3 regions of the Tardiphaga sp. 813_E8_N1_3 genome follow, and region 3 is predicted to be linked to each of the others. Evidence: predicted binding sites of a transcription regulator. Region 3 holds the regulator's gene; each other region holds the start of a gene.
What was found. Region 3 encodes PhoB, which activates phosphate uptake and scavenging genes when phosphate is short. Its sites were predicted from a motif close to TGTCATNNANCTGTCAT; they were not measured.

Region 1 (6,671 bases), 3.2 Mb from region 3:
TTGGCGTAGGCTTCAAACAATCCGCGTTTGAACGGATCGATCTGATAGCGAATGAAGACAGTGATCGTCATAACGGCTCCCTCTGCAGATACCTCGATATAGCCGCTTGAGGGACCGTGACACTTCGATTAGCATCGAAGTATGAAAGCGGGTCCGGACATCGCCATGGTCGCTGCACTTGTTGGCGACCCTGCGCGCGCCAATATGCTGACGGCGCTGATGACAGGCCGTGCGCTGACCGCGAGCGAACTCGCCCAGGAAGCCGGGATTACTGCACCAACGGCGAGTTCACACCTCTCCAAGCTCGAAGCAGGCGGCTTGATCGAGCCGGAAAAACAAGGGCGCCATCGCTATTATCGCCTCACCGGCCCCGATGTCGCCGGTGTGCTGGAAGGTCTGGCCGGCCTGGCAGCCCGCGCGGGCCACCTCCGTCTCCGCACCGGGCCGAAAGAACCCGCATTACGCCGCGCGCGGATTTGCTACGACCATCTCGCCGGCGATCTCGGCGTGCAGATGCTCGACAGTATGCGGGCACAGAGACTGATCCGGCAGACCGAGCAGATCATCGAACTCACGACCCAGGGCAACCGGTTCGTTGCTGAGGAATTGAGGATAGATCTGACAACGCTGGCTCATCCGCGCCGGCCGGTCTGCAAGGCCTGCCTCGACTGGAGCGAGCGTCGCCACCATCTGGCCGGGACACTTGGCGCTGCCATCATGATCTCATTTACTGCCATGAAATGGGCGGCTAGAGACCCCTCGCCCGGCAGCCGCGTAGTGCATTTCACCCGCAGCGGCGAGAAGCGCTTCGAGGCATTGTTCGGCACCACCGGCGACGCCATCCGGAAAACGTGAAGACGCCGGCTTACCTTCGCCGCAATGCAGCCTGAAACCGCGCCGGACCTTCCTTCTCCCGGAGCTTTCTCGATGAACCGCCTGCTGCTCGCTGCGCTGATTGCAACCTTACCGTTCACCTCATCGCAGGCGGCCGAGCCTCTTGCGGCACGCGAGCCCTATGGCATCGGCCTCGAAGGTTTCCCCTATCCCTACCCCGTCAATATGCTGCCGCTGGTCAATGACGGCGAGCAGCTGCGCATGGCCTATATGGACGTGCCATCGACCAAGCCCAATGGTCGGACTGTGGTGCTGCTGCATGGCCGCAATTTCCCGTCGAGCTACTGGGCTCCGGTGATCGGCACGTTGAACGATGCAGGTTACCGCGTCGTGGTCCCCGATCAGATCGGCTTCGGCAAATCGTCGAAGCCATCAGGCGATCTGCATTTCGACAACCTCGCCCGCAACACCGTAGCGCTGATGGATCACCTCGGGATCGCGAAATTCGACATCGTCGCGCATTCCCTCGGCGGCATGTTGAGCGTGCGCGTTGCCCGCGCTTATCCCGATCGCATCGATCACCTGCTGCTCGCGGCGCCGATCGGACTTGAGGACTATCGCCTGTATGTGCCGCCGACGCCGACCGAGAAGATTCTGGAGAACGAAGACAAGCTGACGGCGGAGGGCTACCGCAAACAGCTCGAGGTGAACTATTCGCTGAAGATGCAGCCCGACCAGGTAACGCCCTTCATCGATGCGCGTTTCAACATCAAGGGATCGCCGGAATATCCGCGCTGGCTGCGCGCCTTCGTCAGCTCGGCGCAGCTCATTTATCGCGAGCCCGTGGTCCACGAGATTCCCCTGATCGCGCTGCCGACCCTGTTCATCATGGGGGCCGACGATCACAACGCACCGGGCAAGCCGAATGCGCCGGAGGCGCTACGGCCGAAGATGGGTCAGAACGCCGATCTCGCCAAGGCGCTGGCGGCGAAGATGCCGAACGCGAAGGCCGAGGTGTTGCCGAACGCGGGCCATATCGTGTTTCTCGATGCACCGGCCAAATTCAACGAGCTGATGCTCGCATTTCTCGCGGCGAAGTAGCAATCACCGCACCCTGCTACGCAAATATCTCGAAACATTCATGCTGTATTCAGATCGAATCGGCTTAATCGTGCTGCGCAGCGTTGATCCCTAGCAATTTTCTTGCCCGTAAGAGTTCTGCAGCGGGTGATGCGATGCCATCATTATTCTCTGCGCCGCATCGCGGCACCATCGAGGGAGAACACGAATGAAGACGATCTTTGCGGCAGCCTTGTTTGCCGTTAGCGTCGGGGGCATCGGTGCCGCCAGCGCAATGCCTCTGGCTCCGCTGAGCGCTGCAGACACAGCAGGCGTGATCCAGGTGGCTCAGGGTTGCGGCCCCGGCTATGCCCGCGGCCCCTATGGCGGTTGCCGCCCGATGTTTCGTGGTCCACCGCCGCGCGGCCCGGGTTACTGCCCACCCGGCTTCTTCCGCAATCCCTACGGCCGCTGTATCCGCCGCTGGTGATCGCTGCACAATCCTGACGACGAAGACCCCGCCACTGGCGGGGTTTTTTGTTGCCCACGCGGCGGTTACGGCCGTCACACGAAGATGACAGAATAGCGCTTCGCTATTCTGGAGATCGTCATGTCGCGCGCCTTGCGTCGTCTCATTCTGGCCGGGCTGCTCGGCCTCTCATCGCTGACGACCGCCAGCGCCGAGACCATTCCCCTGCCCGAGCCGCAGCTGGGTCCGCGGCCGTTCTATCTTGTCGACAAGATGAAGGACGGTCCGCTGAAGACGAAGCTCAGCACCTGCACTGGGCCATTCCGCAAGAGCGACTTCTCCATCGCCCATCGCGGCGCGCCGCTGCAATTTCCCGAGCATACGAGGGAGTCCTATCTCGCCGCAGCGCGGATGGGCGCTGGCGTGATCGAATGCGACGTGACCTTCACCAAAGATCGCCAGCTGGTCTGCCGGCATTCGCAATGCGACCTGCACACGACAACCAATATTCTCTCGGTGCCGGCGCTGGCGAACAAATGCACGCAGCCCTTCAGCCCTGCCGATCCCGCCACCGGCAGGAAGGCGTCGGCGAAATGCTGTACCAGCGACATCACGCTGGCGGAATTCAGGACGCTGACGGCGAAGATGGATGCCGCCAACACCTCTGCCACGACCGTCGCTGATTATCAGAACGGCACGCCGCGCTGGCGCACCGACCTTTATGCCAGCTCGGGCACGCTGATGACCCATGCGGAGAGCATCGCGCTGATCAAGAGCCTCGGCGCCAAATTCACGCCCGAGCTGAAAGCGCCGGAAGTGCCGATGCCGTTCGACGGCGATTACAGCCAGGAGAAATACGCGACCCAGATGCTCGACGAGTATCGCGCCGCTGGCATTCCGCCTGGCGACGTATTTGCCCAGAGCTTCGATCTCAACGACATCAAGTTCTGGATCCGCACCGCGCCGGAATTCGGCGCACAGGCGGTCTATCTCGATGGCCGCTATGAAACACCGGGTTTCGATCACATGCGCGCGGAAACGTGGAAACCGTCGATGGCGGAGCTCAAGGCTGCCGGCGTCAAGATTCTCGCGCCGCCGATCTATATGCTGCTGACGCTCGACGGCAGCGGCCAGATCGTGCCCTCTCCTTATGCCAAGGCAGCACGCGATGCCGGGCTCGAACTGATCACATGGTCGCTGGAGCGCGAGGGGCCGCTCGCAAACGGCGGCGGCTTCTTCCATCGCTCGGTCAAACCCGCCATCGATCGCGACGGCGATACGCTCACCGTGCTCGATGTACTGGCGAAGGACGTCGGCGTGCGCGGTGTGTTTTCCGACTGGCCGGCGACGACGACGTTCTATGCGAGCTGCATGGGGCTGCGCTGACGCAGCACGCTATTTGGCGTCGCTGTCATAGATAAATTTCGGCATTTCCAGCTTCAGCCGGATTGCCAGCAGGCGGAACACCAGTCCGGTCACGGCGGCAACCAGCGTCACCAGATCGGGACTGAATCCGTATTTGATGCCGCCGATATAGAGAAGCCCCGTGACGATCGACACGCTGGCATAAAGTTCGGCGCGAAACAGCAGCGGCACGTCGTTGCACAGCACGTCGCGAATGACGCCGCCGACGCAGCCGGTGATCATCCCGGCCACGACCACGATCAGCAGCGGCTGATCCATGGCGAGCGCGATGTTGCAGCCCATAATGGTAAAGACCACGAGGCCGATGGCATCGAGCACCAGAAACAGCGCGTGGAAGCGATGCACCACGCGCGCAAGCCCGATGGTCACCAGCGCCGCACCGCCGGTCAGCAGCAGCAGATAAGGGCTTTTCACCCACCACAGCGGATAGTGCCCGAGCAGCATGTCGCGCATCGAACCACCGCCAAGCGCAGTGATGCAGCCGAGCATGGCGACGCCAAGCCAATCCATCTTGCGCCGTCCGGCCGCGAGCGCAGCCGTCATCGCCTCGGCAACGAGCGCGATCATGGCAAGCGGAAACAGCAGGGCTTCGGTATGGGGCATGGGACTCGTCGGCAGCGGATGACGGCGACCTGTAACACAAATCCGTGCATGCGGTGACCGGCGGCGGACAAATCCCCGCCATCTTCCTGAGCCTCCATCACAACCTCACAGCAGGAGGTGTCATGACCCGTCTGTTTCTCACCCTCCCCATTCTACTCATGGCTGGCGCGGCCATGGCGGAGGACGCGCGGCTGTCGATGCCCTATTACGGCAGCGCCACCATGAATGCCGATGACAGCCTGGTGCTGCATTTCACCCGCACGGTGGACGGCAAGCCGGCTGACGGCTCGCAGACCTTTGCCCCCGGCGATCGCAGCTATGACAACGTGCGTCGCCACCTGAGCGGCATTGAACCCGGCCAGACCAAACCGCTGACGCCCTGGAGAGACTGAGCGTCAGCACAAACGGGCTTGCCCTACCAATACCGGCGGCGCCAGTAGCGACGACGCCAGTAACGGCGTCGGACGCCCCAGCGGCGACGGCGCCAACCCCAATGCCGTCCCCGCCAGCCGCGATGCCAGCGCACCTGTTCCGGCTGCAGGCGATCGACATCGTCCTGCGAGGCCACCGCAGGCTGCGGTTCACTGTCCGGTTTGTGGTTGTCGAGCGGATTGGTCGGCAGCAGCGGCGCGGCCTGGGCCTGGACGACGGTCTGGGCGACCAACCCGACGCCCGCGACAAAGCCGAAGGCGATCTTCAGAAAATGACGGCGTTCCATCGCAATCTCTCCCTGATATCCGTGAGGAGATCAGGATCGGACCGGCGGCATGAATGGAAACTGAATGCGCGCGGGAACTCACATCTTCAGACGTCGGGACTATCGAAAGGCGGCAGCGAGCCCGACCACCTGGCCATCGAGCCCGTTGAAGCCATGATATCCCCGCGCCTCACAGGGATCGCCGTCATTGCGCCCGCCGCTCAGCCACGCCACGCGGGCGCGCCCGGCCGACCATTTCACGAACGGATCGACGCCCGCCGGCGCGGTGACTTTGCAGCCGTCATTGCGATGATGGATGACAAGCGTGCGCGGCAGCGCCGAAGGCGATCCGATGATCGACATGACATTGCTGCCACTGCCCGACTCCGCACTGAGAAAGCCCGAGGTCAGCACCAGCGCATCCGGCCGCGCACCGCGCGCAATGCCTTCGGCGGCACGTTGCGTCCCACGGCTGGTCGCCACCACCGTCACCGGGCGCTTGATCGCCGCCATATATTGCACCGCGCTGGACAGATCGGTCCCAGCATCGACCACCAGCACCGCCAGACCGCGCGCCGCATAGGCGCTGCGGGTACGCACGAGCTGATTGCCCTTCAGCCCGTTGATCTCGCCATGTTCGCCGGGGCTGATGGCACCGCTGCCGCCGGGCATCAGGATCACGCTGGCACGCGGTGATGCGGGCTTGATGAGCACAGCGCGCGAGCCACCGATGGTGACGGTTTCATCAGCGAGGGCGGCGCTGCTTGCGAAGCAGAGCAGCGACAGGGCACCGACGATTGAGATCGTATGGACATTGATCACATGCTTCTCCATGGAAAAATTATCAGTTCGAGCTGAATGTTGAGAATCCCACTAAAAGATGTATCAGTAACTCTCCTCGCCTCTCGCGAGATGACATCACCTATTTATAGTTATTACTGAACATCTTCGGTCGCACGCGCATAGAGAGGCTTGAATGAAGACGAACGCGCAGCCCAGAAAGAATGTAGCATTCTCGGCCGAGATAACTTCGCAGAACTGCCAGTGCGAGTTTTGCAAAAGAAACAAGAGCTTTGAGGCACCTTCCGAATTGATAGATCTGTTTATGGACGGAAAAGTCGTCCTATTTGCAGGCGCGGGCATAAGCACCGAAGCAAAAGGCGTAATGCCGAACAGCTTCTATAACGAGATAAAGCACATAGTCGGAGTATCCGACGAAAACGCGACGTTTCCAGAGGTAATGCAGCAGTTTTGCTCTTCGCCCTCAGGCAAAGTCGGATTGATACAAAGGATAAAGGATCATTTCGACTACGCCTATGCGCATTTATCAATTTACAAGGACGCCACGCGGATCAATCTCAAACTTTGGCTCCATAGTCGCAACCACTGCAGATTATGAAGCCTGTAATGAGAGACTCAAGAAAGGACTATTGGGAGCGCACCTAAAATCGCTACTAGCAACGCGCTCGACCGTTTTTGTAGGGTACTCTTTAAAAGACGACGATTTCTTACAAGTATACGATTCCGTCAGAGAATCACTGAGCGACTTCCATCGACAGGCCTATTTCATATCACCTGACATTA
Region 2 (6,671 bases), 5.0 Mb from region 3:
GCGATGTCATTGCCGTCGGCCATGTTGGCGCCGCTATAGAGCACCCGGACCTGATGGCTATCAGCAATCTCGCTGCGGATCGCCTCGATCTCATTGGCGTCGCCGAAGCCGTTGAGCACAATATTGACGCCGCTGGCCGCAAGGCCGCGCGCGATACCAAGGCCGATGCCGCTGGTGGAGCCGGTAATGATGGCGGACTTTCCAGACAGCATGCGCGCAACCCTTCGTAAGCAAACGTTAATATCTGCTTCTTTGCTAGCGATCCTGTTTGACGGCGGTATGAGGAATTTCCTTCAGCCACGTGACGCGCTTCATGGACCGACGCGCAGTCATCGAATTTGCTATTTGTCACAACGCCGTCACTGCTCATCTGAATTCTGCCGCCAACATCATGTGATCGTTGAGGAGAAGACCCAGATGGATGCGCGGACACCCGATTCAGACATGACGGCCGAAGCCGGCTGGCGCCCCGACCGCTGCGATCGTGTAGCACTTGTGCTGCAGGGCGGCGGCGCCCTCGGCGCCTATCAGGCTGGCGTGTATCAGGCGCTGCATGAAGAAGGCATGGAGCCGGACTGGGTGTGCGGCGTATCGATCGGCGCGATCAATTCGGCGATCATCGCCGGCAATCCGCCGGAAGACCGGCTGGAGAAGCTGCAGATCTTCTGGGACCGCATCACCGCCCGCAAGGTCTGGCACTACACACCGGACGGCGACGTCTATCGCAAGGCCCGCAATCTCGCGAGCTCGTTCATGACCACGACCCTCGGCCAGCCCGGTTTCTTCAAGCCGCACGAGGTCAATCCGTGGTTCAGCCCGGCCGGTGCAAAGACGGCGACGAGCTATTACGACACCTCACCGCTGCGCGACACCCTGCTCGAACTGGTCGACTTCGACCTGATCAATTCGCGCAAAACCCATTTCGCCGTCGGCGCGGTCAACGTTATCACCGGCAACTTCCTGTATTTCGACAACAAGAAGGAAGTCATCGCGCCGGAGCACGTGATGGCATCAGGCGCACTGCCGCCGGCCCTGCCGATGGTGAAGATCGGCACCGATCATTTCTGGGATGGCGGCATCGTCTCCAACACGCCGCTGCAGCACCTGCTCGACCAGGAAGACAAAATGAACTCACTGGTCTTTCAGGTCGACCTGTTCAGCGCACGCGGCGTGCTGCCGCGCGATATCCAGGAGGTTCTGGCCCGGCACAAGGACATCGTCTATTCGTCCCGCACCCGCCACAACACCGACATCTACCGGCGCATGAACAATCTGAAGTCGGAGCTCTACAAGGTGCTGCAGCGCATTCCCGACGACCAGCTGAGCGACGAGGAACGTGCGCGGCGCGACAGCCTGTCGGATCTGCCGGAGATCACCATCCTGCAGATGATCTATCAGCAGAAGGCTTATGAGGGCGATTCCAAGGATCACGAATTCTCGGCGACCTCGATGCGCGAACACTGGCAGAGCGGCCTCGACGATACCCGCCGCACATTGAAACGTCGCGACTGGCTGGCGCTGCCGGAGCAAGGCAAGGGCATCGTGGTCCACGACGTGCATCGCGAGAGCGGTTCCTGACCGACGATACGTCCCAATAAGAAATGGCCCGCGCATCATCTGCGCGGGCCATTTCTTTTCGCGGTCTGAAAGAACGAGGCCGCGGCGTTTCCGCAGCGGCCTCGTCTATCCTCAGAACAACTGGCTGAACAGCACGTAGAGCGAAGCCGACAGCATGATGGCGCAGGGCAGCGTGAGCACCCATGCCATCAGCAGGTTGCGGATGGTGGCCATCTGCAGGCCCGAACCATTCGCCGCCATGGTGCCGGCGACGCCGGACGACAGCACATGGGTCGTCGAGACCGGCAGACCGAACACGTCGGCCGCACCGATGGTGGCAGCGGCCACGAGTTCGGCGGAGGCGCCCTGCGCATAGGTCAGATGCGTCTTGCCGATCTTCTCGCCGACGGTGACGACAATGCGCTTCCAGCCGACCATGGTGCCGAGGCCGAGTGCGATGGCCACGGCGATCTTCACCCAATCCGGGATGAACTTGGTGGCGGCATCGAGCGAGCCTTTATAGGCATTGAGGGTCGCGACATCTTCCTTGTTGAGGTCGTTTTCCTTGTCCTTCATCAGGAAGCGGATGGCTTCCGATGCGAGATACATGTCGTTACGGGTATTGCCGACGGATTCCGCAGGAACCTTGTCGAGCGTGCCGTAGCTGCGAACCTGATCGCCGACCTGCTGCACGAGAACGGCGAGCGACGGATAGGTGCCTTCGCTGATCTTGCGCTGCGACACGTAAGTGGTCACCGCCGGACGGGGATCGCCGATGATGCTGTGGCCAGCACCCTTGGCTGCGATCACCTTGGCGGCCGCGATGGAGTTGACCTGGAACTGCGCGACGCGGGATTCCGGCAATGCGCGGTTCAGCGCATAGGCGGTCGGCACGGTGCCGATCAGCACCAGCATGATCAGGCCCATGCCCTTCTGACCGTCATTCGAACCATGCGCGAAGGATACGCCGGTACAGGTCGCGATCAGAATGCCGCGGATCCACAGTGGGGGCGCCTTGTTGCCGTCGGGCGCCGCGTACAAAGCGGGGTTACGCACGAGGAATTTCAGCACCAGCAGCAGGATCGCAGCGCAGGCGAAGCCGAACAGCGGCGACAACAGCAGCGCGTAGCCTATTTCGGTGGCCTTGCCCCAATCGACGCCCGAGGTGCCGTCGCGGCCGCGCATCAACGCATTAGCGATACCGACGCCGATAATCGAACCGATCAGCGTGTGCGAGCTGGAGGCCGGCAGACCGAGATACCAGGTGCCGAGATTCCAGATGATCGCCGCGATCAGCAGCGCGAACACCATGGCAAAGCCGGCGCCGCTGGAGACCTGCAGGATCAATTCCACCGGCAGCAGCGAAACGATGCCGAAAGCCACCGCGCCCGTAGAGAACAGCACGCCGAGGAAGTTGAAGAAGCCCGACCACATCACGGCGAATTCCGCCGGCAGCGAGTGGGTGTAAATCACGGTGGCCACCGCATTGGCGGTGTCATGGAAGCCGTTGACGAATTCGAAGCCAAGCGCGATCAGCAGCGCTACGAACAGCAGCAGGTAAGGCAGGTAGCTGGTGACGCGGGTCCCGGTGGCATTGACGTCCACATAGATGCTGTAGGCGACGAACAGGAGGCCGGCGGCCAGGATCCCGAAAAACAGGATCATCGTCAGCGGGTTAAAACCCTTGTCGAGATTGGGCCGCGATGCCGGCTCGACTTGCCCGCTCCCGGAAATGGGTTGATTGAGTGTGAAATCGGTCATGAAACGCCCCCGTTACAGGTTAAGAGGCGTTAATCTCTGCACCACGGATGCGAAACCCGGATGACAGGCGCGACAATTTGTCTGTTACGGGTTGTGACAGTCCTGCGTCGCCGACGGGCCGGCAGGTGACAGGCACTCAGATCGCGGACGCGACCTTTTCGAGTCCGATCATGCGCGCCAGTGCACGGACTTCGCGCTTCTGATCCTCACGCAATTGGAACAGCAACGGCATGGCAGCGGACTTGAGCTGCTGCACCTCGTCGCTATCGGGATCGATCGGCGGCGCGCCTACCGACGAACTGGCCTGCTTGGTCTCGTGGATCCTGCGCGCTACGTTGCGCAGCGCCGCTTCGACGCCGGGCCAGTAGGATTCCTGCGACGTGGTCAGATTGAGCCGCGTCTTGATCGCCGAAATCTGCGCATCGCTGAGCAGCGTATAGGTCTTCTGCACCGGCTTGGCAGCGGCCTTGGGCTTGGCAGTCGGCTGCGGTACCACAATCGGCGCAAGCACCGTCGAGCCGGGCACTTCGATCGGACTGTCGGATGCAAAGGCCTGGCGCAACGGACTGCCGTCAACGCTCGGGACCTGCTGCGGATCAAGCGACGCCATCATGGCGCCGGCCAATGGCAGCTTGTCCTTCTTGCCTTGCGTATTGGAAACCGGTCCGCGCGACACGGCGACCGAATTTTGCGCGGCGCTGTCGCCATATGACAGCGACAGCGATGGGATGCTATCGCGACCGAGGATGCTCGCAACAGCCACGCCGGTCAGCAACAGGCAGCCCAGCACAAGAAGGGTCAGCGCACGCGTCAAGCCAGTCTCCGAAATTCAGGACTACCAGAGGTACCTGTCCTCACAAATGGAGATTAATTAAGGCCTAACCATACCGCAACGGTGCGATAATACTCACAGACGTTCAGGCGGCGTTGGCGAGAACATAGGCTTCCTGGATGTCGCTCACGATATCGGAGGCTTCCCACAGCGCATCCGGGGCGACCGACTGCATGCTTATGGTCCAGTTTGCGCCTTTTCCGGCGCGGGGCGTGCTGACAATGTCGAACTGCACCTCGCGGCACAGCGGATGACGGCCGAAAGCTGCGGCCACGCGTGCCTTGATCTCCTCGATCGTGGCCGGCGTCTTCGCGAAATAGGCTTCGATATCCATGATGGCCCCTGAATCGGTTGATTCCCGATCAGGGCATTGTTGGTTCCACAGGATTTAATGAATGGTTAATTTCGCTGCGCCATCAGCAGATTGATACCACCGCTGCGTGGAGGCTCAGCCCAGCAGTTGATCGAGCCGATCCCGGAGCTGGTCCTGATGATACGGCTTGGCAAGCCGCGGCAGATCGAGCTGCGCGCCTTCGGGCAAATCCGCATAGCCGGTGGCGAGCAGGATCGGCAACGACGGCCGCATTTCGCGGGAGTAAGCTGCAAGCTCGATGCCCGTCATGCCGGGCATCACATGATCCGTCATCATCAGATCGAGCGGCTCGTCGCTTTTCAGAATCTCCAGCGCATGCCGCCCCGAACTCGCCGGGATGACGCGATGGCCGAGATCCTCCAGCATCTCCGTTGTCGACATCGCGATGAGGGGATCGTCATCGACAAACAGGATCACGGCAGAGCGCGCGGCATGGCGCATGACATGGGCCGTATCGGCCACCTCTGGCTTCCTGTCGGTGACCGGCAGCACGAGGGTCGCCGTCGTTCCCTTGCCGACGACGCTTGAGAGATCGAGCGTGCCGCCGAGCTGTACAGCGAGACCGTGTACCATGGACAGACCGAGACCAGTTCCCTTGCCGACCGGCTTGGTCGAGAAGAACGGTTCGATCGCCTTCTTCAACGTCTCCGGCGACATGCCGGCGCCATTGTCGATGATAGACACCTTGAGATAGTCGCCAGGCTTCAGAATCGGGTCGCCTTTGCCGACCCGATGCTTCTTCACCTTGATATCGATGGAGCCACCGTCCTGCATGGCGTCGCGCGCATTGATCGCGAGATTGAGGATGGCGAGTTCGAGCTGATTGTGATCGATCTGCGCCCGCGGCAGATCCTCGGGAATATCGAGACGCAGCGCAACGCGCGGGCCGAGCGAGCGCTCGAGCAGATCGCTCATGCCGCGGACCAGCGCACCGAGATCGACGGCCACGGCTTTCAGATCCTGCTGCCGCGCAAAGGCCAGTAGCCGCTGCGTCAGCGAGGCGCCGCGTTCGGCACCCTGCATCGCGCCATCGACCAGACGCTTCAGGCGCGGATCATCGGGCATGCGCTTGCGCAGCAGATCGAGATTACCCATCACCGCCATCAGCAGATTGTTGAAGTCATGCGCCACGCCGCCGGTGAGCTGGCCGATGGTCTCCATCTTCTGCGCTTGACGCAGTTGATCCTGCGCCTTCTCGCGCGCCGCGACTTCCTTCATCAGGTCATTGGTGCGTTCCTCGACGCGCTGTTCGAGCGTCGCCGTGAGTTCGGCAAGCGCGGACCGCTCCGCCGTCAACTGCTCCAGCAAGTTGTCGCGATCGATATCGGCAGACTTTCGCGCAGTGATATCGACGGAGACACCGACCAGCGTTTTCGGCTTGCCGTCAGGCCCACGGACCATGCGCGCACGCGTCTCGACCCAATGCACCGAGCCGTCCGGCCAGATATTGCGGTATTCGACATTGTAGTCCGCACCGGCCATCAGCGTCGCATCGAGCGCTTGCTGGCGTTGCTCGCGATCATCAGGATGAACCGCGGCCTGCAATTCGCTGAACGTGAAGGACTGATCCGGGCCGCGGCCGAAGCATGCCTTGGTCGTATCCGAAACCTCAAGCCGTAGTTCGGGCAGATGCAATTCGAGCGTCCCGAGCCTTCCCGCATCGAGCGCCGTCTGCAACAGTCCCTGACTGTCGCCGAGGTCTTCGAGAATGGTACGCGTCTGATATTGGCGCCGGCGCGCGCGAACGGCCGAACCGACGATCGAAATCAGGGTTGTCGGGTGAAACGGGCGTTCAATGAACGTCACATTGCCGAGCAACTGTCCGAGACGCGCCGCATCCGGATTGCGCTCGGGACCACCGCCGCGGCGGGTCAGCAATACGATGGGAAAGTCGGACCATGACGCCTGATCATGTAACCAGGTGCCGAGACCGCGCAGATCGATTGACTTGATCGCCTCATCGGCGATGACGGCGACACCGGCGCCGCCTTTGATCTCTTCCAGGAGCGCCTGAAAATCCGCGCAGGTCTGCGCGTAAAAACCGGCTTCGCGGATCAGCGCCGCGGCGACAGCGGCATCGCGCCCTGTCGGCGCAAGGATGACGGCGCGCTCGGATGAACGCCCCGGTTTCACTCCGTTTGTCCATCA
Region 3 (6,671 bases):
GCGGTCGCTCACGAGATTGGAGACATCCCATGAAATTCCTCAAAGCGATCGTCGCTGCCGGCCTCGTTGCCGCCTCGACCTCGGCATTTGCCGCCGACATCACGGGTGCCGGCGCAACCTTCCCGTTCCCGGTCTATTCGAAGTGGGCCGACGCCTACAAGAAAGAGACTGGCAATGGTCTGAACTACCAGTCGATTGGTTCGGGCGCCGGCATCAAGCAGATCCAGGCCAAGACCGTGACTTTCGGCGCCACCGACGCGCCGCTCAAGGCTGAGCAGCTCGAGAAGGACGGCCTGGTTCAGTGGCCGATGGTGATGGGCGCGATCGTTCCCGTCGTGAATCTCGAAGGCATCGCCTCGGGCGAGCTGGTTCTCTCCGGCGAAGTGCTCGGCGACATCTATCTCGGCAAGGTCACCAAGTGGGATGACGCTGCCATCGCTAAGCTGAACCCGAAGCTGAAGCTGCCTTCGGCTGCCATCACCGTCGTTCGTCGTTCGGACGGTTCGGGCACCACCTTCAACTTCACCGACTATCTGTCGAAGGCCTCGGCTGACTGGAAGACCAAGGTCGGCACCGGTACGGCTGTCGAGTGGCCGGTTGGCGTCGGCGCCAAGGGCAATGAAGGCGTTGCCGGCAACGTTGGTCAGACCAAGAACGCCATCGGTTATGTTGAATATGCTTACGCCAAGCAGAACAAGCTGACCTATGCCGGCCTCGTCAACAAGGCTGGGAAGACCGTGCAACCGACCGTCGCTGCCTTCCAGGCTGCTGCTGCCAATGCCGACTGGGCCAAGGCTCCCGGCTACTACGTGATCCTCACCGACCAGCCGGGCGAAGCGTCCTGGCCGATCACTGCGGCGACCTTCATCCTCATGCACAAGACCCCGACCGACAAGACGGCGTCGGCTGAAGCGCTGAAGTTCTTCAAGTGGTCGTTCGAAAAGGGCGACAAGGCTGCCGAAGAGCTCGACTACATCCCGATGCCGGACTCGGTCGTCAAACTGATCGAAAAGACCTGGTCGGCTGACATCAAGAGCTGATCTGGTGTGTGGGCGGAGGAGAGGGGCATCTCTCCTCCGTTTGCTGCAGGGCTGAATTTCTTCTCTTTTCTTCTTCTCTTCTGACTCCGCGCCCTGACAAGCCCCTCCAGGGCAATGCGTTTTGGGGTATTGTAACAATTACAGGGGACTGGCGTGGCAGACATGGCCGTACAGAGCTCTTCGATGGACGCTGCCGGACCTTATGATCGTGCGAAGGCGCTGAATGCCTTCAAGACGGGGGACCAGGCGTTTTACTGGATCACCCGCATCTCGGCGCTGTCTGTTCTGTTTATTCTCGGCGGCATCATTCTGTCGCTTATCGTTGGTGCGTGGCCGGCGCTCCGCGAATTCGGCTTTTCGTTCCTGACCACGCAGCGCTGGGCCCCGTCGGCTGATCCGCCGGTCCTCGGTGCACTCGGTCCGATCTACGGTACGCTGATCACCTCGGTGATCGCGATGGCGATCGCCATTCCGGTCGGCATCGGCATCGCGATCTTCCTCACCGAACTGTGCCCGAACTGGCTGCGCCGCCCGATCGGCATGGCGGTCGAGCTTCTCGCCGGTATTCCCTCGATCATCTACGGCATGTGGGGGTTCTTCGTGCTCGGCCCGTTCCTGGCCAACCACGTGCAGCCGTTCATGATCAATGCTTTCGAAGGCGTCCCGGTCCTCGGCGTGATCTTCGCCGGCCCGCCGTCCTATCTCAGCCTGTTCAACGCGTCGCTGATCCTCGCCATCATGGTGCTACCCTTCATCACCTCGATCTCGGTCGATGTGTTCAAGACGGTGCCGCCGGTGTTGAAGGAAGCCGCCTACGGCGTCGGCTGCACCACCTGGGAAGTCGTCCGCAACGTCGTCATCCCCTATACCCGCGTTGGTGTAATCGGTGGCGTGATGCTGGCGCTCGGCCGTGCGCTCGGTGAAACGATGGCGGTGACCTTCATCATCGGCAACTCGTTCCGTATCACAGGCTCGATCTTTGGCCCGGGCACCACGATCTCGGCAGCCATCGCCAGCGAGTTCGCGGAGAGCGACGGTCTGCATCAATCGGGTCTGATCCTGCTCGGCCTCCTGCTGTTCGTGCTGACATTCTTCGTGCTCTCGGCAGCGCGCCTGATGCTGCTACGTCTGGAAAAGAAGGCGGGCAACTAACATGAACCCGATTTACGCATCCCGCCGTCGCCACGATACGATCATCCGCCTGCTCTGTGTCGGTGCCGCCCTGTTCGGCGTCACCTGGCTCGCGCTGATCCTGTTCACGCTGTTCTACAACGGTCTCGCTGGCATTAGCCTGCAGATATTCACCCAGAACACGCCGCCGCCCGGCTCCATGGAAGGCGGCCTGCTCAATGCCATCGTCGGTTCGGTCATCATGACCGCGATCGGCGTCGGCATAGGCGCACCGCTCGGCCTGTTTGCCGGCACCTATCTCGCTGAATACGGCAAGCACGACAAGCTCACCTCGGTGATCCGCTTCATCAACGACGTGTTGCTGTCGGCCCCGTCCATCATCATCGGCCTGTTCGTCTATGGTGCGGTGGTGGTTCCGATGGGCGGCTTCTCGGCTCTCGCCGGTTCGCTTGCGCTCGCCGTGATCGTGATCCCCGTCGTGGTTCGCACCACGGAAGACATGCTTGGTCTCGTGCCGAACCCGCTGCGTGAAGCGGCCTCGGCGCTCGGCCTGCCGCGCTCCCTGGTCATCAAGCGGATCGCTTATCGTGCGGCCCGTTCCGGTCTGATCACGGGCGTGCTGCTGGCGACCGCGCGCGTCGCCGGTGAAACGGCGCCGCTGCTGTTCACCGCGCTGAGCAACCAGTTCTTCAGTCTCGATCTCACCAAGACGATGGCCAACCTGCCGGTGACCATCAACAACTTCGTGCAGAGCCCCTACGAGTACTGGAAGCAGCTCGCCTGGAGCGGTGCCCTGATCATCACCTTGACCGTACTTGCCCTTAACATTGGCGCGCGCATTCTCGGCGCCGAGAGGACAGCAAAATGAGTGAGCTTTCTGTGTCGTCTGGCGTTCCTTCCGTCTCGATGCCGCCGCCGTCGGTCTTGCAGGGCGAGACCCGTCCCAAGGTCACCGTGCGCGACCTGAACTTCTACTATGGCGAACACCACGCTCTGAAGAAGATCAATCTGACGCTGATGGCGAACCGCGTGACGGCGTTCATCGGCCCGTCAGGCTGCGGCAAGTCCACGCTGCTGCGCATCTTCAACCGGATGTATGATCTGTATCCCGGCCAGCGCGCCGAAGGTCAGCTCATGCTCGACAACCAGAACATTCTGGATCCGAAGCTGGACCTCAACCTGCTGCGCGCCCGCGTCGGCATGGTGTTCCAGAAGCCGACTCCGTTCCCGATGACGATTTACGAAAACATCGCCTTCGGTATTCGCCTCTATGAAAAGATCTCCAAGTCGGAGATGGACGTGCGCGTCGAGAAGGCGCTGCGTGGCGGTGCGCTCTGGAACGAAGTCAAGGACAAGCTCAACGCGTCGGGCCTCAGCCTGTCGGGCGGTCAGCAGCAGCGTCTGTGCATTGCGCGCACCATCGCGGTTCGGCCGGAAGTCATCCTGTTCGACGAGCCGTGCTCGGCGCTGGATCCGATCTCGACCGCGAAGATCGAGGAGCTGATCGACGAGTTGAAGGATCAGTACACGATCGCGATCGTCACCCATAACATGCAGCAGGCTGCCCGCGTCTCCGACACCACGGCCTTCATGTATCTCGGCGAGTTGATCGAGTTCGATCAAACCAACAAGATCTTCACGTCGCCGACCGACCGCCGCACCCAGGATTACATCACCGGCCGCTTCGGCTGACGCGACATATTCGCGGGAGGATTTAGATATGGCTTTTGAACACACCACCAAGGCTTTCGACGACGATCTGCAGGAGCTGACCCGTCTCGTCGCCGAGATGGGTGGCCTCGCGGAACGGCAGATCGTCGAATCCGTCGACGCGCTGATCCGCCGGGACGTCGCACTCGGTGCACGCGTTGTCGCCACCGACGCCGAGATCGACCAGTTGCAGCGCACGATCGAAGAGCGCGCCGTGCTGACCATCGCCAAGCGCCAGCCGATGGCTGTCGATTTGCGCGAGATCGTCGGCGCGCTGCGCGTCGCCACCGATCTGGAGCGGATCGGCGATCTCTCCAAGAACATCGGCAAGCGCGTCAATGCACTCGACAGCGATTTCCATCCGCTGAAGCTGATCCGCGGCCTCGAACACATGACCGACCTCGTGACCACCCAGGTCAAGGCCGTGCTCGACGCCTATGCCGCACACGATCTGCCCGCCGCGATGACGGTGTGGAAGGGCGACGAGGAAATCGACGCGATCTGCACCTCGCTGTTCCGCGAACTCCTTACCTATATGATGGAAGACCCGCGTAACATTTCGTTCTGTATCCACCTGATGTTCTGCGCCAAGAACATCGAGCGGATCGGCGATCACGCCACCAACATTGCAGAAACCGTGTTCTACATGATCGAGGGCCAGCAGATCCTCGACAAGCGCCCGAAGGGCGACATGACCACATTCGCGAATGCGCCGACGGTCTGAAGCATGATCCGGAAAAGTGGAAGCCAGTCTTCCGCAAGGATCATGGCCTAAAGGCTTGTCGGACGTCACTGAGGATATTGACCATATGGCTGTGAATGCACGCATTCTGGTGGTGGAGGACGAGGAAGCCCTCACGACGCTTCTTCGCTACAACCTCGACGCCGAAGGCTATGATGTTGAAACTGTCGCGCGCGGCGACGATGCCGACACCCGCTTGAAGGAGCGGGTGCCGGATCTCGTGGTGCTCGACTGGATGCTGCCGGGTCTGTCCGGCATCGAACTGTGCCGCCGCCTGCGCGCGCGGCCCGAAACCAAGGCATTGCCGATCATCATGCTGACGGCGCGCGGCGAAGAGAGCGAGCGTGTTCGCGGTCTCGCCACCGGCGCCGACGACTATATCGTCAAGCCGTTTTCGGTGCCGGAGCTCCTGGCCCGCGTGAAGGGTCTGCTCCGTCGTGCAGCTCCCGAGCGTCTCGCCACCGTGCTCGCTTTCGGCGATATCGAACTCGACCGCGACAAGCGCCGCGTTGTGCGCTCAAGCCGTCCGATCGATCTCGGTCCGACCGAATATCGCCTGCTGGAGTTCTTCCTGGAACATCCGGGCCGCGTATTCAGCCGCGAGCAGTTGCTCGACAGCGTCTGGGGCCGCGACATCTATATCGACGAGCGCACCGTCGACGTGCATATCGGCCGCCTGCGCAAGCTGCTCAATCCCGCCGGTGAGCCCGATCCGATCCGCACCGTGCGCGGCGCCGGCTATGCGCTGGACGACCGGTTCGACAAGGCGGCGGAGTAACAACACACGCTGTGTCGTCCCCGCGAAGGCGGGGACCCATAGCCTCCGTCTTCTCGGCTCTATCCAGGACGCCTGCGAATACGCCCCAACCACTCTTTCGGTGGTTATGGGTCCCCGCCTTCGCGGGGACGACACCGAGTGTCAACGCAAGCGCCCCGGCAATCACCATCCAAAACAAAAAAATGCCCGGCTCATCACCGGGCATTTTCATTTGGTTTAGATATCTTCCAGCTCAGCGCGTGGGCTTCGGTACCGCGCGGCGGCGGTCGCTCGCCGGCTGATAGGCGATGCGCGAGTGATGTGCGCAATAGGGGGCGCCAGCCAGGGCCCTGCCGCCGCAGAAGTAAAAATCCGCGCTCGACGGATCGCCGATCGGCCAGTGGCAGGTGGCATCGTTGAGCTCGACCAGCGACAGGCGCTGGCTGATCGGTACGATGTTGTCATAGGCGATCGGATCGGGCTCCGCCTCGATCTCGTAATTATGGGCCAGCGCGGTGTTGCCGCGGGCCATCGGGCGGGCGACGCGTACCATCTGCTGGGCCGGGCGCGCCTTGCGCTGCCGCGGAGCTGCCGAGGAGGGGCTCTTGGCGCGGCCGGACAGGCCGAGACGGTGCACCTTGCCGATCACGGCATTGCGGGTCACGTTGCCGAGTTCCGCGGCGATCTGGCTGGCGGAGAGGCCGCCTTCCCAGAGTTTCTTCAACTGTTCGACGCGATCGTCGGTCCATGTCATTACCGTCATCGCCATTTTCCCTTCGTAAGCGCCAGAGCACCGGTCAGCGCTGCGAGTTGAGACTTCAAAAATCCCTGCGGTCAGAATCCCTTAGCGCTCACCGGGCGCGAATTTCGCGTCCGGCTGTTACGCCGCACTGGATGTGTCATTAAAAGGTCTACCGCCGCACGAGATGTCGTATCCGACGAGACAAAAGCTACAATATGCCGTGACTCGCGCGCAAGAGTCGGGCATGCCGCGTCCACATGCTTCTGCAAATAAAGCTGCAAAATCGGCTTTTTCTGCGACTCCGTGTGACTCGAAAGCCGCAGTGCGCGGTTGACAGTCTTCACAGCACACATAGAATAATGCCCACGTGCCGCCCGAGAAGGGCGGCACGTTTCGTTTCTAGGGTCCGTTGTTCGATTTCGCACAATTGTCATCGACGCGGCCGCAGTCTTTTCGATCGGATCGGTTATGACCAGCAACGCAACGTCTTCGCCCCTCTCTCAGGCCCACTTGCTGCCTGTTTTCGCGCGTGCGGATGTCGCTTTCGAG

Region 1: a site for PhoB is predicted at 2,457-2,473, ahead of AB8A33_RS09845 (glycerophosphodiester phosphodiesterase family protein). Genes of this name have one in related genera too.
Region 2: a site for PhoB is predicted at 3,368-3,384, ahead of AB8A33_RS01280 (inorganic phosphate transporter). Genes of this name have one in related genera too.

The regions. Positions count from the first base shown of each region.
Region 1 covers NZ_JBPWQE010000001.1:2,072,307-2,078,977, reverse strand. Annotated here, with positions in the region: partial or broken gene AB8A33_RS09865 (NIPSNAP family protein) at 1-71, opposite strand, end outside; gene AB8A33_RS09860 (ArsR/SmtB family transcription factor) at 142-855, shown strand; gene AB8A33_RS09855 (alpha/beta fold hydrolase) at 928-1,935, shown strand; gene AB8A33_RS09850 (GCG_CRPN prefix-to-repeats domain-containing protein) at 2,123-2,383, shown strand; gene AB8A33_RS09845 (glycerophosphodiester phosphodiesterase family protein) at 2,504-3,748, shown strand; gene AB8A33_RS09840 (trimeric intracellular cation channel family protein) at 3,758-4,390, opposite strand; gene AB8A33_RS09835 (hypothetical protein) at 4,513-4,782, shown strand; gene AB8A33_RS09830 (twin-arginine translocation (Tat)) at 4,806-5,108, opposite strand; gene AB8A33_RS09825 (alpha/beta hydrolase) at 5,208-5,921, opposite strand; gene AB8A33_RS09820 (SIR2 family protein) at 6,404-6,671, shown strand, end outside.
Region 2 covers NZ_JBPWQE010000001.1:275,749-282,419, reverse strand. Annotated here, with positions in the region: gene AB8A33_RS01290 (3-hydroxybutyrate dehydrogenase) at 1-212, opposite strand, end outside; gene AB8A33_RS01285 (patatin-like phospholipase family protein) at 418-1,578, shown strand; gene AB8A33_RS01280 (inorganic phosphate transporter) at 1,690-3,318, opposite strand; gene AB8A33_RS01275 (hypothetical protein) at 3,455-4,132, opposite strand; gene AB8A33_RS01270 (hypothetical protein) at 4,236-4,484, opposite strand; gene AB8A33_RS01265 (ATP-binding protein) at 4,599-6,656, opposite strand; gene AB8A33_RS01260 (ATPase domain-containing protein) at 6,653-6,671, opposite strand, start outside.
Region 3 covers NZ_JBPWQE010000001.1:5,288,205-5,294,875, reverse strand. Annotated here, with positions in the region: gene pstS (phosphate ABC transporter substrate-binding protein PstS) at 30-1,040, shown strand; gene pstC (phosphate ABC transporter permease subunit PstC) at 1,194-2,192, shown strand; gene pstA (phosphate ABC transporter permease PstA) at 2,194-3,039, shown strand; gene pstB (phosphate ABC transporter ATP-binding protein PstB) at 3,036-3,863, shown strand; gene phoU (phosphate signaling complex protein PhoU) at 3,892-4,605, shown strand; gene phoB (phosphate regulon transcriptional regulator PhoB) at 4,697-5,401, shown strand; gene AB8A33_RS25050 (GcrA family cell cycle regulator) at 5,634-6,143, opposite strand; gene AB8A33_RS25045 (aspartate aminotransferase family protein) at 6,591-6,671, shown strand, end outside.